One region of the Pantoea agglomerans genome, then DNA from elsewhere that is predicted to be linked to it. Evidence: predicted binding sites of a transcription regulator. Region 1 holds the regulator's gene; the other holds the start of a gene.
The links. The regulator PhoB, encoded in region 1, activates phosphate uptake and scavenging genes when phosphate is short. The targets are predictions, from matches to a motif close to CTGTCATAAAACTGNCNNAT.

Region 2: a site for PhoB is predicted at 4,162-4,181, ahead of pitA (inorganic phosphate transporter PitA). Genes of this name have one in related genera too.

Annotation. Positions count from the first base shown of each region.
Region 1 is NZ_CP083809.1:3,064,381-3,071,511, reverse strand. Features, by position in the region: gene LB453_RS17480 (AAA family ATPase) at 1-3,541, opposite strand, end outside; gene sbcD (exonuclease subunit SbcD) at 3,538-4,737, opposite strand; gene phoB (phosphate response regulator transcription factor PhoB) at 4,933-5,622, shown strand; gene phoR (phosphate regulon sensor histidine kinase PhoR) at 5,637-6,950, shown strand; gene LB453_RS17460 (PstS family phosphate ABC transporter substrate-binding protein) at 6,969-7,131, shown strand, end outside.
Region 2 is NZ_CP083809.1:179,500-186,630, forward strand. Features, by position in the region: gene prlC (oligopeptidase A) at 1-34, shown strand, start outside; gene rsmJ (16S rRNA (guanine(1516)-N(2))-methyltransferase RsmJ) at 43-801, shown strand; gene uspA (universal stress protein UspA) at 1,268-1,705, opposite strand; gene uspB (universal stress protein UspB) at 2,131-2,466, shown strand; gene pitA (inorganic phosphate transporter PitA) at 2,510-4,012, opposite strand; gene LB453_RS03280 (NAD(P)/FAD-dependent oxidoreductase) at 4,253-5,437, shown strand; gene LB453_RS03285 (hypothetical protein) at 5,643-5,840, shown strand; gene LB453_RS03290 (hypothetical protein) at 5,842-6,648, shown strand; gene LB453_RS03295 (SDR family oxidoreductase) at 6,727-7,131, shown strand, end outside.

The DNA.
Region 1 (7,131 bases):
CGTCCAGCGCATCCAGCGCGGTGTCGAGCGTTTCGGCGTCCAGCGTACCGAACCCCTCGTCGAGAAACAAAGACTCTATGCGGGTTTTCACGCTGACTAAATCTGAAAGTGCCAGCGCCAGCGCCAGGCTGACGAGAAAACTTTCGCCGCCCGACAGGGTGCGGGTGTCGCGCGCGGCGTCCGCCTGCCAGGTATCGATCACGTCCAGCTCCAGCGCGTCGCTGGCGCGGCGCTGCAGCAGATAGCGCCCGTGCAGCCGATCGAGCTGGCGGTTGGCGAGCGCCACCAGGTGATCCAGCGTCAGCCCCTGCGCGAAGCGGCGGAACTTGTCGCCGCTGGCGGAGCCGATAAGATCGTTTAGCTGGCTCCACTGCGCCAGCGCCGCTTCATCCTCTTCGATCTGCATCATCAGGCTTTGCTGCTGTTCGCGCAGGCGCGCATCGCTCTGAAGCTGCTGCTGCGCTTCGCCCTGCTGGCGCGCGTTGTCGCGCAGCGCCAGACGCAGCTGCTCAAGCTGCGCTTCCAGCGCGGCGGCGCTTTCCGCCGCCCCCTCGGGTCGGCTCTGCTGATGAGCCTCGCGCCGCTGCGCCAGCTGCTGCGCCTGCGCCTGCAGCGTCTGACGCTGCTGCTCAAGCTGCTGTAGCCGGGCGCGCAGCCTGTGCGCCTCCTCTTCGTCAAGCAGCGCGACGCGCAGGCTGGCTTCATCGTCGAAGGCGGCGGCGGCCAGCGCGGCGCTGAACAGCTGCTGCGCCTCGCGCAGCGCCTGGCTGGCTTTTTCCTGCTGCGCGTCCAGCTCTGCGGCGCGTCCGGCCAGCTGGCTGAGGTGGCTCTGGGTGGTCTGCATTCCCTCCAGCGCGGCGGCGAGGGCCGCCTCCTGCTGCTGGATCTGCGCCTGCATCTGCCGCCGCGCTGCGGCAACGTCGCCATCGCCGAACAGCGCCTGCCGCGTTGCGCGCAGCTGCGCCAGCGTCGCCTCGCTCTGCGCGCGCTGCTGGCGCAGTGCGTCAAGCCGCTGCCGTTCGCTCTCTACGCGCTGCTGCAGGCTGCTGCACTGCACCTCGGCGCGCGCCAGCTGCGGCTGCAGCCGGGCAAGCTGCTGTTCGCTCTCATTCCAGCGCTGCCAGCGCTGCTGCTGCTGTTGCAGCCAGCCGTCGCGCGCCGCCGCGTCGGGCAGGGCGAGGCCGGCGTCCGCCAGCTCCTGATGCAGCGCATCGCGGCGCTGCTGCCAGTCGCGCTCCTCCTGTTCCAGACGCTGCGCCAGCGTTGCCGCGCTCTCCTGCAGGTTAGTAAGCGTTTGCTGGGCCAGCTGAAGCTGCTGCTGATGCTGCTGCAGCGCCTGCTGATGCCGCAGGTGCTCATCTTTCGCCTGCTGACGCTGACGCGCGGCCGCCTCCTGCTGACGAAGCTGCTGCTGCAGCGCCTGCTCTGCGCCGTTTTGCTGCTGCTGCCAGGCGGCCAGCGCGGCGCTGTCGCCCGCATCAAATGTGAGCGCTAGCTCACTCTGTAATACCTGCCACTGCTGGGCTAGCTCTTCCAGCCGTCGGGTTTCCGCCGCCAGCTCCTCCTGCAGCCGCTGCCGTTCGGCCTGCGCCTGCTTAACGGCCTCGCCTTTTTTAATGCCCTGTTCGCGCAGCGCCTCGACCTGCTGCTCCTGTTCGGCCAGCCGTCGCTGGTTCGCGCTCAGCTCCAGCGCGGCGTAGCGCTCCACCGCCGGATGCTGGCATGAGCCGCACAGCGGGCAGGGCTGCTCAGGCTCCAGGCGCGCGCGCCAGGCGGCCAGATCGGCGATATGCTGCTCCAGCTCGCAGATTTTTTTGATATCGGCAAGGGCGGCCTTTTCGCGCGCGAAGGTGGCGCGTAGCCTTTGCAACGTCTCATCATCCTGCTGCAGCGTCTTGTCCAGCGCGGCGAGGCGCTGCTGACGCGCGGCGATGTGCTGCTGCAGCGGCGCCCACTGCGAGGCCAGCACCGCCAGCTGCTGGCGCTGCGGGCGGCTCGCCTCGATCTGCGCCAGGCTGGCCTGCAGCGCCTGCGGTGGATGGCGCTGCTCCAGATCGGCCAGCGCCTGTTGCGCCCTCTGCAGGGCGCTCGCCGCCTGCTGTTCCGCCAGGCTCAGCGGGGCCGCCTGCTGCTCCAGCCGGGCGATCTCCGCCTGCCGCTGCGCCAGCGTCTGCTGCTGCTGACGCTGCTGCGCGCCGAGCGCCGCCAGCGCCATTTCCCGCTGCGTCAGCTGGGTGAAACGCTCCTGCCACAGCGCCAGCGAAGGGCCCCACTGCGGCAGCGCGCCCTGATCCGCGCGCCACTGCTGCTGTTCCGCCAGCGCGGCCTGCAGGCTGTCGCGCTGCCCCGTTTCCTGCTGCAGCGCGCGCTCGCTCTGCGCCAGCGTCTGCTGCTGCTGATCGCTCTCCCGCTGCTGCTGCTGCGCCTGCGCCAGCAGGGCGGCAATCTGCTGGTCGAGCGGGATAACCTGTTCCGTCAGCAGCGTCTCCTGCGTCTGCTGCTCGCGCAGCGCGGCGTCGCGCGCCGCCTGAGCCGTCTCGCGGCGATGCCGATCGCGCTGCGTCTGCTCTTCGGCCGCCTGGCGCTGCGCTGCCAGCTGCTGCTGCGCCTGCTGCAGGCGCTGCTGCTCCTGCAGCAGGCTGTCGCGCTGAACTAATTTATCGCGCAGTTTTTCCGCCGGCTCGCTGCGCGCCAGCCGCTGGCGATCCGTTTCCGCCTCGCGCCACGCCTGTTCCGCCTGCGCCAGCGCCGCCTGCGCGGCCTGAATATCGCTGTCCAACTGCTGCGCCTGCGTCAGCCACTGATGCTGCTGGTGCAGTCTGCTGTTTTGCTGAGTAAGCGCCTGCTCCGCTTCGGTCAGCGCGGCCAGCTGCTGCTGCAGCGCGGCGCGCGCCTCGGGGTCGAGCAGCGCCAGCGTACCGGCGCGGCTGCGCAGATTCTCCAGCGCCTGCCGCGCCGTCTTGTGTTGCTCGTAGATGGCGACAGAGATCTGGCCGTAGATCTCGGTGCCGGTCAGCTCCTCCAGCAGTTCGGCGCGCTCGCCGGGCTTCGCGTTAAGGAACGCGGCGAACTGTCCCTGCGACAGCATCATCGATCGGGTAAAGCGCTCGAAGTCGAGGCCCGACAGTGACTCGATCAGTTTTAATTTGTCGTTAACCTTGTCCGCGAAGATTTTGTCGTCGACGCAGCGCGCCAGCTCAACGCGCGGCGCCTGCAGCTTGCCGTCGGCCGCGCCGCGCGCGCGGTTCTGGCTCCAGAAGGCGCGCCAGGCTTCGCCTTTGATCTCAAACTCCACTTCGGCGAGGCATTCGGCGGTGTCACGGGTCATCAGCCCGTTTTGCGTCTGCGACAGTACGCCGAGGCGCGGCGTCTGGTGATAGAGCGCCAGGCAGATGGCGTCGAGCAGCGTGGTTTTGCCTGCGCCGGTTGCGCCGGTAATGGCGAACAGGCCGTTACTGGCGAAGGGCTCGGTGCGAAAGTCGATAAACCATTCGCCTTTCAGCGCGTTCAGGTTTTTAAAGCGCAGCGTGAGAATTTTCATTCGCTCTCCTCCAGCGAGGCGAGGGTTGAGCGGAACAGGGCGCTGAGGCGCGCATGCTGAGGCGCATCGATATCCTCCGCCAGCGCGATGCGGCGGGCGAAGACCTCTTCCACTTTCAGTTCGCTCAGGGTTTCGTTTTTCAGCTGCGCCAGGCTGTGCTGGCGCTGTTCGCGACTGCGGCGCAGCAGCAGCACTTCAACCGGCAGCCCGGCGGTCAGCGCTTCGACCCGACGCTGCAGATCGCTGAGAAATTCCTGGGTGGTAACCTCAATATCGAGCCATACCGGCTTTTCACCCTGATGGTCGGCGAAGGGAGCCAGCTGCGCCTCGATCTCTGCCAGCGAGCCTTTTAGCATCTTCATCGGCTGAAACTGCGGAACAGGCAGCGGCGTTACGGCGCGCAGGCCGCGGGTGTCCAGCTCCAGCAGGAAGACGCTTTTCTCGCTGCCGAGCTCGTCGAAGCTGAGCGGAATCGGCGAACCGCTGTAGCGGATATGGTCGCTGTTGGCGACGCGCTGAGCGCGATGGATATGGCCCAGCGCCACGTAGTCGACGTCGGGAAAAGCCGACGCGGGAAAGGCGTCGAGCGTGCCGATATAGATATCGCGCACCGAATCGCTTTTGCTGACGCCGACGGTGGTAAGGTGGCCGGTGGCGATCACCGGCAGCGCCAGCGGATGCGCGCGCGCCGCGTCAACGCTGCGCTGGTAGTGGGCGGCAATCGCCTCCAGCAGGCTCTGCTGCTTCTCACGCCCCGACTGGCCCGCCCGGCTGCGCAGAATATCGCGCGGCCGCAGGTAGGGAATGGCGCAGAGCAGCGCGCCCGGTTCGCCGGCGCGGTCGCGCAGCAGCAGCAGGTTATGATCCGCCTGCGGCGTGGTGATCACCTGAGTATTCAGGCAGGCGAGCAGGGCGCGCGACTCGTTAAGCGTGGCGACCGAGTCGTGGTTGCCCGCCAGCACCACCAGCTGGCAGCCGGTCGGCTGCAGCGCCACCACGAAACGGTTAAAGAGTTCGCGCGCGTAGCTCGGCGGCGTGCCGCTGTCGAAAAGATCGCCCGCGACGATCAGCGCATCGACCTGATGCTCCTCAATACGCGCCAGCAGCCAGTCGAGAAAGGCCTGGTGCTCGGCCGCCCGGCTCTTGTTATAAAAAAACTGACCGAGGTGCCAGTCCGCGGTATGAATGATGCGCATAAAACTCCCTGCCGTAACGATTTGCCGGACGATTATACCGGCTATGGCGCAAAAGCGAAAAAAGCCGCGCCGGCTGTCATAAAGCAGTGTTAACGCGCTGATTAAGCGGCTATGTTTTTCATAAAAGTGTCATAAATCTGACGCATAATGGCGCCGCATATAACGGTGACAGCAGTCACATCAGCAGGAGTTACAATGGCTAAGCGCATTTTGGTTGTGGAAGATGAAGCCCCTATCCGTGAAATGTTGTGCTTCGTGCTGGAGCAGAACGACTACCAGCCTATCGAGGCGGAGGATTATGACAGCGCGATAGGGAAACTGATTGAGCCCTGGCCAGATCTTATTCTGCTGGACTGGATGTTGCCGGGCGGCAGCGGTATTCAGTTTATCAAGCACCTCAAGCGCGAAGCCCTGACGCGCGATATTCCGGTGATGATGCTGACGGCGCGCGGCGAAGAGGAAGATCGCGTACGCGGTCTGGAGGTGGGCGCCGATGACTACATCACCAAGCCTTTCTCGCCGAAAGAGCTGATGGCGCGCATCAAAGCGGTGATGCGCCGCATTTCGCCGATGGCGGTGGAGGAGGTCATCGAGATGCAGGGGCTGAGCCTCGACCCCTCGTCGCACCGCGTGATGTCGGCCTCGACGCCGCTGGAGATGGGCCCGACCGAATATAAGCTGCTGCACTTCTTTATGACCCACCCCGAGCGCGTTTACAGCCGCGAGCAGCTGCTGAACCACGTCTGGGGCACCAATGTCTATGTGGAAGATCGCACCGTCGACGTGCATATTCGCCGCTTACGTAAGGCGCTGGAGGTGTCCGGCCACGATCGCATGGTTCAAACCGTTCGCGGAACGGGGTATCGTTTCTCCGCCCGCTACTAAACGGAGCCTTTACCGTGCTGGAACGACTCTCCTGGAAGAGACTGCTTTCCGAGCTGGCGCTGGCCTGCCTGCCGGCGCTGATTATCGGTTTAATTTTCGGCTATCTGCCCTGGCTGCTGCTGGCCAGCGTGCTGGGGGTGCTGCTGTGGCATTTCTATAATCTGATGCGGCTGTCGCACTGGCTGTGGGTGGATCGCACCATGACGCCGCCCACCGGACGGGCGAGCTGGGAGCCGCTGTTTTACGGGCTCTATCAGATGCAGCTGCGCAACCGGCGGCGGCGGCGCGAGCTGGGTAACCTGATCAAGCGCTTTCGCAGCGGCGCAGAGACGCTGCCCGACGCGGTGGTGCTCACCACGGAAGAGGGGGCGATTTTCTGGTGTAATGGCCTGGCGCAGCAGCATCTTGGCCTGCGCTGGCCGGAAGATAACGGCCAGAACATCCTCAACCTGCTGCGCTACCCTGAATTCTCCCGCTATATTCGCCAGCGCGATTTCAACAAGCCGCTCACCCTGATCCTCAATAACCAGCACCATATGGAGTTTCGCATCATGCCCTACAGCGAAGGGCAGTGGCTGATGGTGGCGCGCGACGTGACGCAGATGCACCAGCTGGAGGGGGCGCGCCGCAACTTCTTCGCCAACGTCAGTCACGAGCTGCGCACGCCGCTGACGGTGTTGCAGGGCTATCTGGAGATGATGAACGACTCGGTGATGAACGAGCGCTCGCGCGGCAAGGCGCTGCAGACTATGCAGGAGCAGACGCGCCGCATGGACAGCCTGGTGCGCCAGCTGCTGACGCTGTCGCGCATTGAGGCCGCGCCGGCTCTCGACATGAAAGAGACGGTGGATGTGCCGATGATGCTGCATCTGCTGCAGCGCGAAGCGGAGACGCTGAGCAGCGGCCGCCATGAGATCCATTTCCATACCGATCCCCATCTCAAGGTGCTCGGCGATGACGATCAGCTGCGCAGCGCCCTCTCTAACCTGGTCTATAACGCGGTAAACCATACGCCAGAGGGCACGCGCATCGATATCAGCTGGCTGCGCAGCCGCCAGGGCGCACAGTTCAGGGTATGCGACAACGGGCCGGGCATTCCGGCGGAGCATCTGCCGCGCCTGACGGAGCGCTTCTACCGCGTAGATAAGGCGCGCTCGCGCGCCACCGGCGGCAGCGGGCTGGGGCTGGCGATCGTCAAGCACGCCCTCAGCCACCATAATGCGCGGCTGGAGATCACCAGCATTCCCAATAAAGAGACCTGCTTCACCTTTACGCTGCCGTCGAGGTTGATCGTCAGCGCGGGATTGCAGGAGAATGCCGTCCATTAACCGTTAATGGAACCTCTCATGCGCGCCTTGCTGCTGTTGCTCTCACTCTTCTCGCCCGCGCTGACGCTGGCGGCGGCGCCTCAGCCTGCCATGCTCACCGGCAACCTCAGCAGCGTCGGCTCTGACACTCTGGGGACGCTGATGATGCTGTGGAGCGAAGATTTCAGCGCGCAGGCCCCTG
Region 2 (7,131 bases), 1.2 Mb from region 1:
CGCAATGCTGGATCATTACGGCATCAAGGGATAACGCCTGCAGTGAAGATCTGTTTGATTGATGAATCGGGCGCCGGTGACGGCGCCTTGTCGCATCTGGCGCTGCGCTGGCAGCTGGAGCATGACGAAAGCAGCGTGCTGGCGCTGGTACAGACGCCGACGCACCTTGAACTGCGCAAGCGCGACGAGCCGAAGCTGGGCGGCATCTTCGTCGACTTCGTCTCAGGCGCGATGGCGCACCGTCGTCGCTTCGGCGGTGGACGCGGCGAGGCGGTGGCGAAAGCGGTTGGCGTAAAGAGTGGTTATCTGCCGGACGTGGTGGACGCGACCGCCGGACTCGGGCGCGACGCCTTTGTGCTGGCGGCGATCGGCTGCCGCGTGCGCATGCTGGAGCGTCATCCGGTCGTGGCGGCGCTGCTGGACGATGGGCTGCAGCGCGGCTATCAGGATGCGGAGATCGGCGGCTGGCTGCGCGAGCGGCTGACGCTGATCCACGCCCCCAGCGCCGAGGCGCTCGGCGACATCATGCCTGCGCCGGACGTGGTTTATCTCGATCCGATGTATCCCCACCGGCAGAAAAGCGCGATGGTGAAAAAAGAGATGCGGGTGTTTCAGTCGCTGGTGGGTGCCGATGAGGACGCCGACGCGCTGCTGGAGCCGGCGCGCCGTCTGGCGAAGAAACGCATTGTGGTGAAGCGTCCCGACTATGCGCCGCCGCTGGCGGGCGTGGCAACGCAGTCGGCGGTGGTGACCAAAAGCCATCGCTTCGATATTTATCCGCCGCTCGGCCGGGAAATATAATTCTCCCACTGCAATAGATAAAAAGTGTGCCTGTCGTCGCGTCAGGCACGCGCTAACCTGCCAGGCTTAACGTCTTATTTAATTTCCGGTGTGTGCTGAAAAGTAAAATTAATTCAGCCTGCGCGCGTAGTCCTGACGCTCAGGAGAGGCCAGAAAGCCCTGCACGATACGCAGACCGCCAAATTTTTAAATCAACCGTTTGATTCTGGCGATCGGGGAAATAAGCGGGTGAGAGTACAGGCGAATTCTTTATTTGGCGCGGGCAGACAGGGTGCAGGAAATAGCGAGGGCTAACGGCTATACAGCAGCGCTATTTTAGTGAATCAGCAACAGCCGGTGTTTCAGAAGCGGTGAGCGCACTACTGCGCCATAACTAAAGAAATAAACAATCAATAAAGCATCTGGCTATAACGCGGGCTGCCGGCGCGGCGAAAAAAAGCCGGCACGCGCCGGCTTTTCTCGGCGGTTATTCGTCATCCGCGTCGCGCAGCGGGACGATCAGCATATCGATATGCACGGTGTTAATCAGCTGGCGCGCTGATGACATCAGCTTGCTCCAGAAATCCTGATGGTGGCCGCACACCACTAAATCCACGTCATATTTTTTGATCGCATCGACCAGCACCTGGCCAAGATCGCCGCTGCCGCTCAGGGTCTCGCTGATGGGATAGCCTGCCGCATCCGACAGTCCGCGCAGCGCAGTATGGGTCTCTTCCGAGATACGCTTCTGCATATCGCCCAGGTTGACGTCTATCAGGCCGGTGTAGAGATCGGAATAGTTCACATCGACGTGAATCAGCGAAATTTTGGCGTCATAGGGGCGCGCCAGCGAGACGGCTTTATCCACCAGCAGCTGGCTTTCGGGAGAAAGGTCTACCGCAATCAGGATATGTTTATAAGCCATGATATAACTCCTTTCACAAGATTCAGGATGGCGACCTGTCTTCCTCTCGCGTCATTGCCTGCGCAATCCTTTACGCGAACGGGCGATATTTGTCACCAGGTGTTCTGTCGGTGTTCCCGACAGATAGTTGTTATGCCTTTAGTATAGCGGCGACGGGTAACAAATGCTGCTGCATACGCTTCGGTTGTGAATAAGATCAAGGCTTAGCGCCTTTTCGCTCGCGGCGAACGAAAATCCTCGCTGGAAAAGAGTTAAAAACTTCTCCTACACTACAAATTAACGGTGGTACTTCTCGGGTGCCGACCGCGTAATCTTGTCAAAAAAAACAGATCTGTTCGGGTCATTCAGTGGTCGGCTTTTTCCCGTGGAGCATGAAGCGCAGCCGCGCTCCAGCCTGTCTCCGCGGCTCCAGCCGGGAGGGAAATATGATCAGCACTATCGCGCTTTTCTGGGCTCTTTGTGTGGTGTGTATTGTGAATATGGCGCGCTACTTTTCTTCTTTGCGCGCGCTGCTGGCGGTGCTGCGAGGCTGCGATCCCTTACTCTATCAGTATGTTGACGGGGCAGGCTTCTTTACCTCGCACGGTCAGCCGAGCAAACAGGTGCGGCTGGTGCGTTATATCTGGGCGAAACGCTATCTCGACCATCATGATGACGAATTTATTCGTCGCTGCGAGCGGGTGCGCGGTCAGTTTATCCTGACCAGCGCGCTATGCGGGTTGGTGATCCTCAGTCTGATTTGTCTGGCGATCTGGCACTAGAAATAAAAAGGGCGACCTGCGTCGCCCTTGATATTTGCGTGTTTTACACCAGCTTCAGCGCCAGCCAGTAGAGGCTGCCCGACAGCAGAATACAGACCGGCAGCGTAAAGACCCACGCCATGGCGATATTCTTGATGGTGCGGCTCTGCAGCCCGCCGCCGTCCACCAGCATGGTGCCTGCGACCGACGACGACAGAATATGCGTGGTCGAAACCGGCATGCCCGTGTAGCTGGCGATGCCGATTGAAACCGCCGCAGTCACCTGCGCCGACATGCCCTGCGCGTAGGTCATGCCTTTTTTACCAATCTTCTCGCCGATGGTGGTCGCGACGCGACGCCAGCCGATCATGGTGCCGATGCCGAGCGCCAGCGCGACCGCCATAATGATCCACACCGGCGCATACTCGATGGTGCCCAGCAGATCGGTTTTCAGCTTGCCGAGGAAGCGTTTATCGTCGGCGCTGGTTTCCGGCAGCTTGGCCGCCTTATCGGCGGTATCGGCGATGCACAGCAGCAGACGACGCATCTGGCTGCGTTGCTCCACGCTAAGCTGCTCGTAGCTTTGCAGGTTGTTGTTCAGCAGGCTCTGCGCGCGCTGAACCGCCTGCAGCGCACGGGCGCTGTCGCAGTGGAACTCTTTCGGGCCAGACGGCGTCTCTTCCGGTGTCGGCAGCGCAGGCGGTGCCATCTGAATGATGTGCGTCAGCGCCTCGCTATGCTGCTGATAATACTGCTCGAGGTGATTGACCGCGTCGCGCGTACGCGTGATGTCGTAGCCGCTGGCGTTCATATTAACCACGAAGCCTGCCGGCGCGACGCCGATCAGCACCAGCATAATCAGGCCAATGCCTTTCTGACCATCGTTAGCGCCGTGTGAATAGCTGACGCCGATAGCGGAGACAATCAGCGCGATACGCGTCCAGAACGGCGGCTTTTTCTTGCCGTCGATCTTCTCGCGGTCAGCCGGCGTCATATGGATACGCGCGCGCTTTTTCGTGCCGCTCCAGTAGCGACGCAGCAGGAAAATCAGGCCGCCCGCGATAATCAGACCGACAATCGGTGACAGGATCAGCGACAGGAAGATGTTTATCACTTTAGGGATATTAAGCGCGTCGATCACCGAGGTGCCGGTCATCAGCGCGTTGGTCAGGCCGATGCCGATAATCGCGCCAATCAGCGTATGCGAACTGGAGGCCGGCAGACCGAGATACCAGGTGCCGAGGTTCCAGATAATCGCCGCCAGCAGCATGGAGAAGACCATTGCCAGGCCGTGCGTGGAGCCAACGTTTAATAACAGATCGGTAGGAAGCATATGCACAATGGCGTAAGCAACGCTTAAACCACCGAGCAGCACGCCGAGGAAGTTGAACACGCCTGCCATTACTACAGCTAACTGCGCGCGCATGGCACGAGTATAGATAACCGTCGCAACTGCGTTGGCCGTGTCGTGAAAGCCGTTGATTGCTTCGTAAAACAATACAAACAGCAGGGCAAGAACCAATAACAGGCCGGTACTGAGGTCAAGACCAGCGAACAAATGTAGCATACACATTACGCCATTTTGAGGACATGAGCGCGGCGCATTATCTGCGACAACGCAGGGTATGGGAAAGCAAAATATAGCCTTGTTTTGACTTAAGAATGTCAAAAGTTGACTGAGTGCACCTAAAACTGCCTTAAAATTAGTCGTTTACATTATGACATAATTACGACAAATTTTTGGCGCTGGCGTCATGCAGAGCAGACCTCTACAATCAGCGCCTCTTAAAAAAGCGGGGCGAAGGCAGTGGAAAAGTTTGACGTTATTATTATCGGCGCCGGCGCGGCGGGACTGTTTTGCGCGGCGCAGGCCGGTCAGCGAGGCCGCCGCGTGCTGTTGCTGGATAACGGCAAAAAGCCCGGGCGTAAGATCCTGATGTCAGGCGGCGGGCGCTGCAACTTTACCAATATGTACACCGAACCCGCCGCCTACCTGTCGCACAACCCGCACTTCTGCAAATCAGCGCTGGCGCGCTACACCCAGTGGGATTTTATCGAGCTGGTTAATCGCCACAAGATTGCGTACCACGAAAAGACGCTGGGCCAGCTTTTCTGCGACGACTCGGCGGCGCAGATTGTCGATATGCTGATGGCGGAGTGCGAGAAGGGCGAGGTGACGCTGCGCCTGCGCAGCGAGGTGCTGAGCGTGGCGCGCGACGCCTCGGGCTACCGGCTGCAGCTCAACGGCGCGACGGTGCAGGCGGAAAAGCTGGTGATCGCCAGCGGCGGGCTCTCTATGCCCGGCCTTGGCGCCACGCCGTTCGGTTATAAGATCGCCGAGCAGTTCGGCCTGAAGGTCTATCCGACCCGCGCCGCGCTGGTGCCCTTTACCCTGCATAAGCCGCTGCTGGAGCGGCTACAGACGCTCTCCGGCGTCGCCATCGATACCACCATTGAAGCGCAGGACGGCACGCTGTTTAAAGAGGCGATGCTCTTCACCCACCGCGGCCTGTCCGGTCCGGCGGTGCTGCAAATCTCCAGCTACTGGCTGCCGGGCGAGCATATTACCGTCAACCTCTCGCCCGCTACCTCGATAGAAGCGTTCATCAGCGTACAGCGCGAGGCACATCCAAATCTGAGCCTGAAAAACAGCCTGGCGAAGCTGCTGCCGAAACGCCTGGTAGAGGTATTGCAGGAGATGGGGCAGGTGCCCGATGTGACGCTGAAGCAGCTCAACGGCAAGCAGCAGGCTGAACTGGCGCAGACGCTGCATCAGTGGCGCGTGCAGCCCAACGGCACGGAAGGCTACCGCACCGCCGAGGTGACGCTGGGCGGCGTCGACACCACGCAGCTCTCCTCAAAGACGATGGAGGCGCGCGACGTGCCGGGATTATATTTTATCGGCGAAGTGGTGGACGTCACCGGCTGGCTGGGCGGCTACAACTTCCAGTGGGCGTGGAGTTCAGCCTGGGCGTGCGCGCAGGCGCTGTAACGCGCGCGCTGGGCGTCGGTTCCGGGCCTGGCCGACGCCTTTCTTAATCCGATTTCTGCTCCGCATCAACCCCACTTTTGCTGCGTTTTCTCCGCCTGCCGCTTCGCTAATTCCCTGACTCGCAACACTTTTAGACGAATCCGCCTGGCGCGTTTGCCGTCCCGATTTCATACTTCTGATTTATCACAGAGGAGATCCGCCACCAATGCTTACCTTTATGCGTTCCCTGTTTTCCAGCCCGGAAAGCTTTATCAGAGGCATGTCACGTCAGGATTTGAATGATTCCATCGCCGACGGCGAGCGCATCATTATCGATGAGGACGGCAACGCTTCGGTAAACGTGCTGAGTGAGGAAGTGCATGAGGATTTCGCCCGCCACGTCGAAACGCTAAAAGGAGTTTAAGATGGGTACGGCGATATTCATGGTGCTGATGGTCTGCGGCTACTGGTACACCAGCCGCGATCTCTCCAGCCGGTTTAAAATCCGTCGCAGCTTCGGCTGGGATGTCTATTTTCTGGTGGCGCTCTACGGCTGTATCTTCGTACTGCAGGGGATGCTGGCGACCGCTATCATCTGGCTGCTGCTGCTGATTGTCTCCAGCCTCGCTAACGCGCTGCAGCTGGTGCCCGGCGAACATCTGCGCTGGCAGATGGAGTTTATGAACTGGAGCTTCCTCGGCATCCAGGCGCCGGTGGTGGTGATGCTCGCCTTCGCGGTGCTGTTCTGTATGTACCGCTCGAACTGGTCGGCGAGCGCGCGCCTGAACAGCAGCGGACGCCAGGATCTCTATCAGCAGCTTTCCAAATCCAACGGCGTCGAGCAGCTGCTCTATCAGTGCATGCGGGAGGGCGAGCTGGCGTGGATTACCCTCAAGTCGCGCCGTATCTATATTGGCATGGTGCATGCCGCCACCTTTGAGTATGAAAACACCGCCAATATCGTGATCATCCCGATGCTCAGCGGCTACCGCGACAGCAAAACGCTCAGCATGTCGATTGAACATAACTACAGCCGCTGGTACGCCGAGCACGACATCACGCTTACATCCGAGCCGAAAAACGCCATGGCGTTCCGTAAAGTGCTAATGGTGGATCAGATTGAAAGCCTGTCGCTGTTCGATCCGGCCAGCGCCAGCTCGCTGGCGATGACGCATCACGACGGCGTGCCGCTCGAAACAGAGGGGAGTTTTACGCCCCACTCTCCGCCGTAAACCGCTTGTGCGCGCGCCGCGCTTAATGACGCATTCGACTATAAGCTGTTTAAGACACTTCATCAGAGAGGAACGGATATGGCAGGCAAAGCATTAGTTATCGGCGCATCGCGCGGCATCGGCCTGGCGGTGGTCAGGGCGCTGGCGGCCAAAGGGTGGCAGGTCACGGCGACCTACCGCAGCAGCGCGCCGGAGGCGGAGGCGCAGTGGCACGCGCTGGATATGACCCATCAGGAGGAGGTGCGTCAGCTGGCGGCGCGGCTTAAAGAGGAAACCTTCGATGCGATCCTGATCAACGCCGGTATTTCCGGCCCGTCGCATCAGAACCTGCTGCAGAGCAGTGACGACGAGCTGGCGCAGCTGTTCCTGACCAACGCCATCGCGCCGGTGCGCTGCGCGGAGGCGCTGCTGCCGCTGCTGGCGAAGCAGAACGGCGTTATCGGCTTCACCACCTCCATTCTCGGCAGTCTGAACGAGAACGAC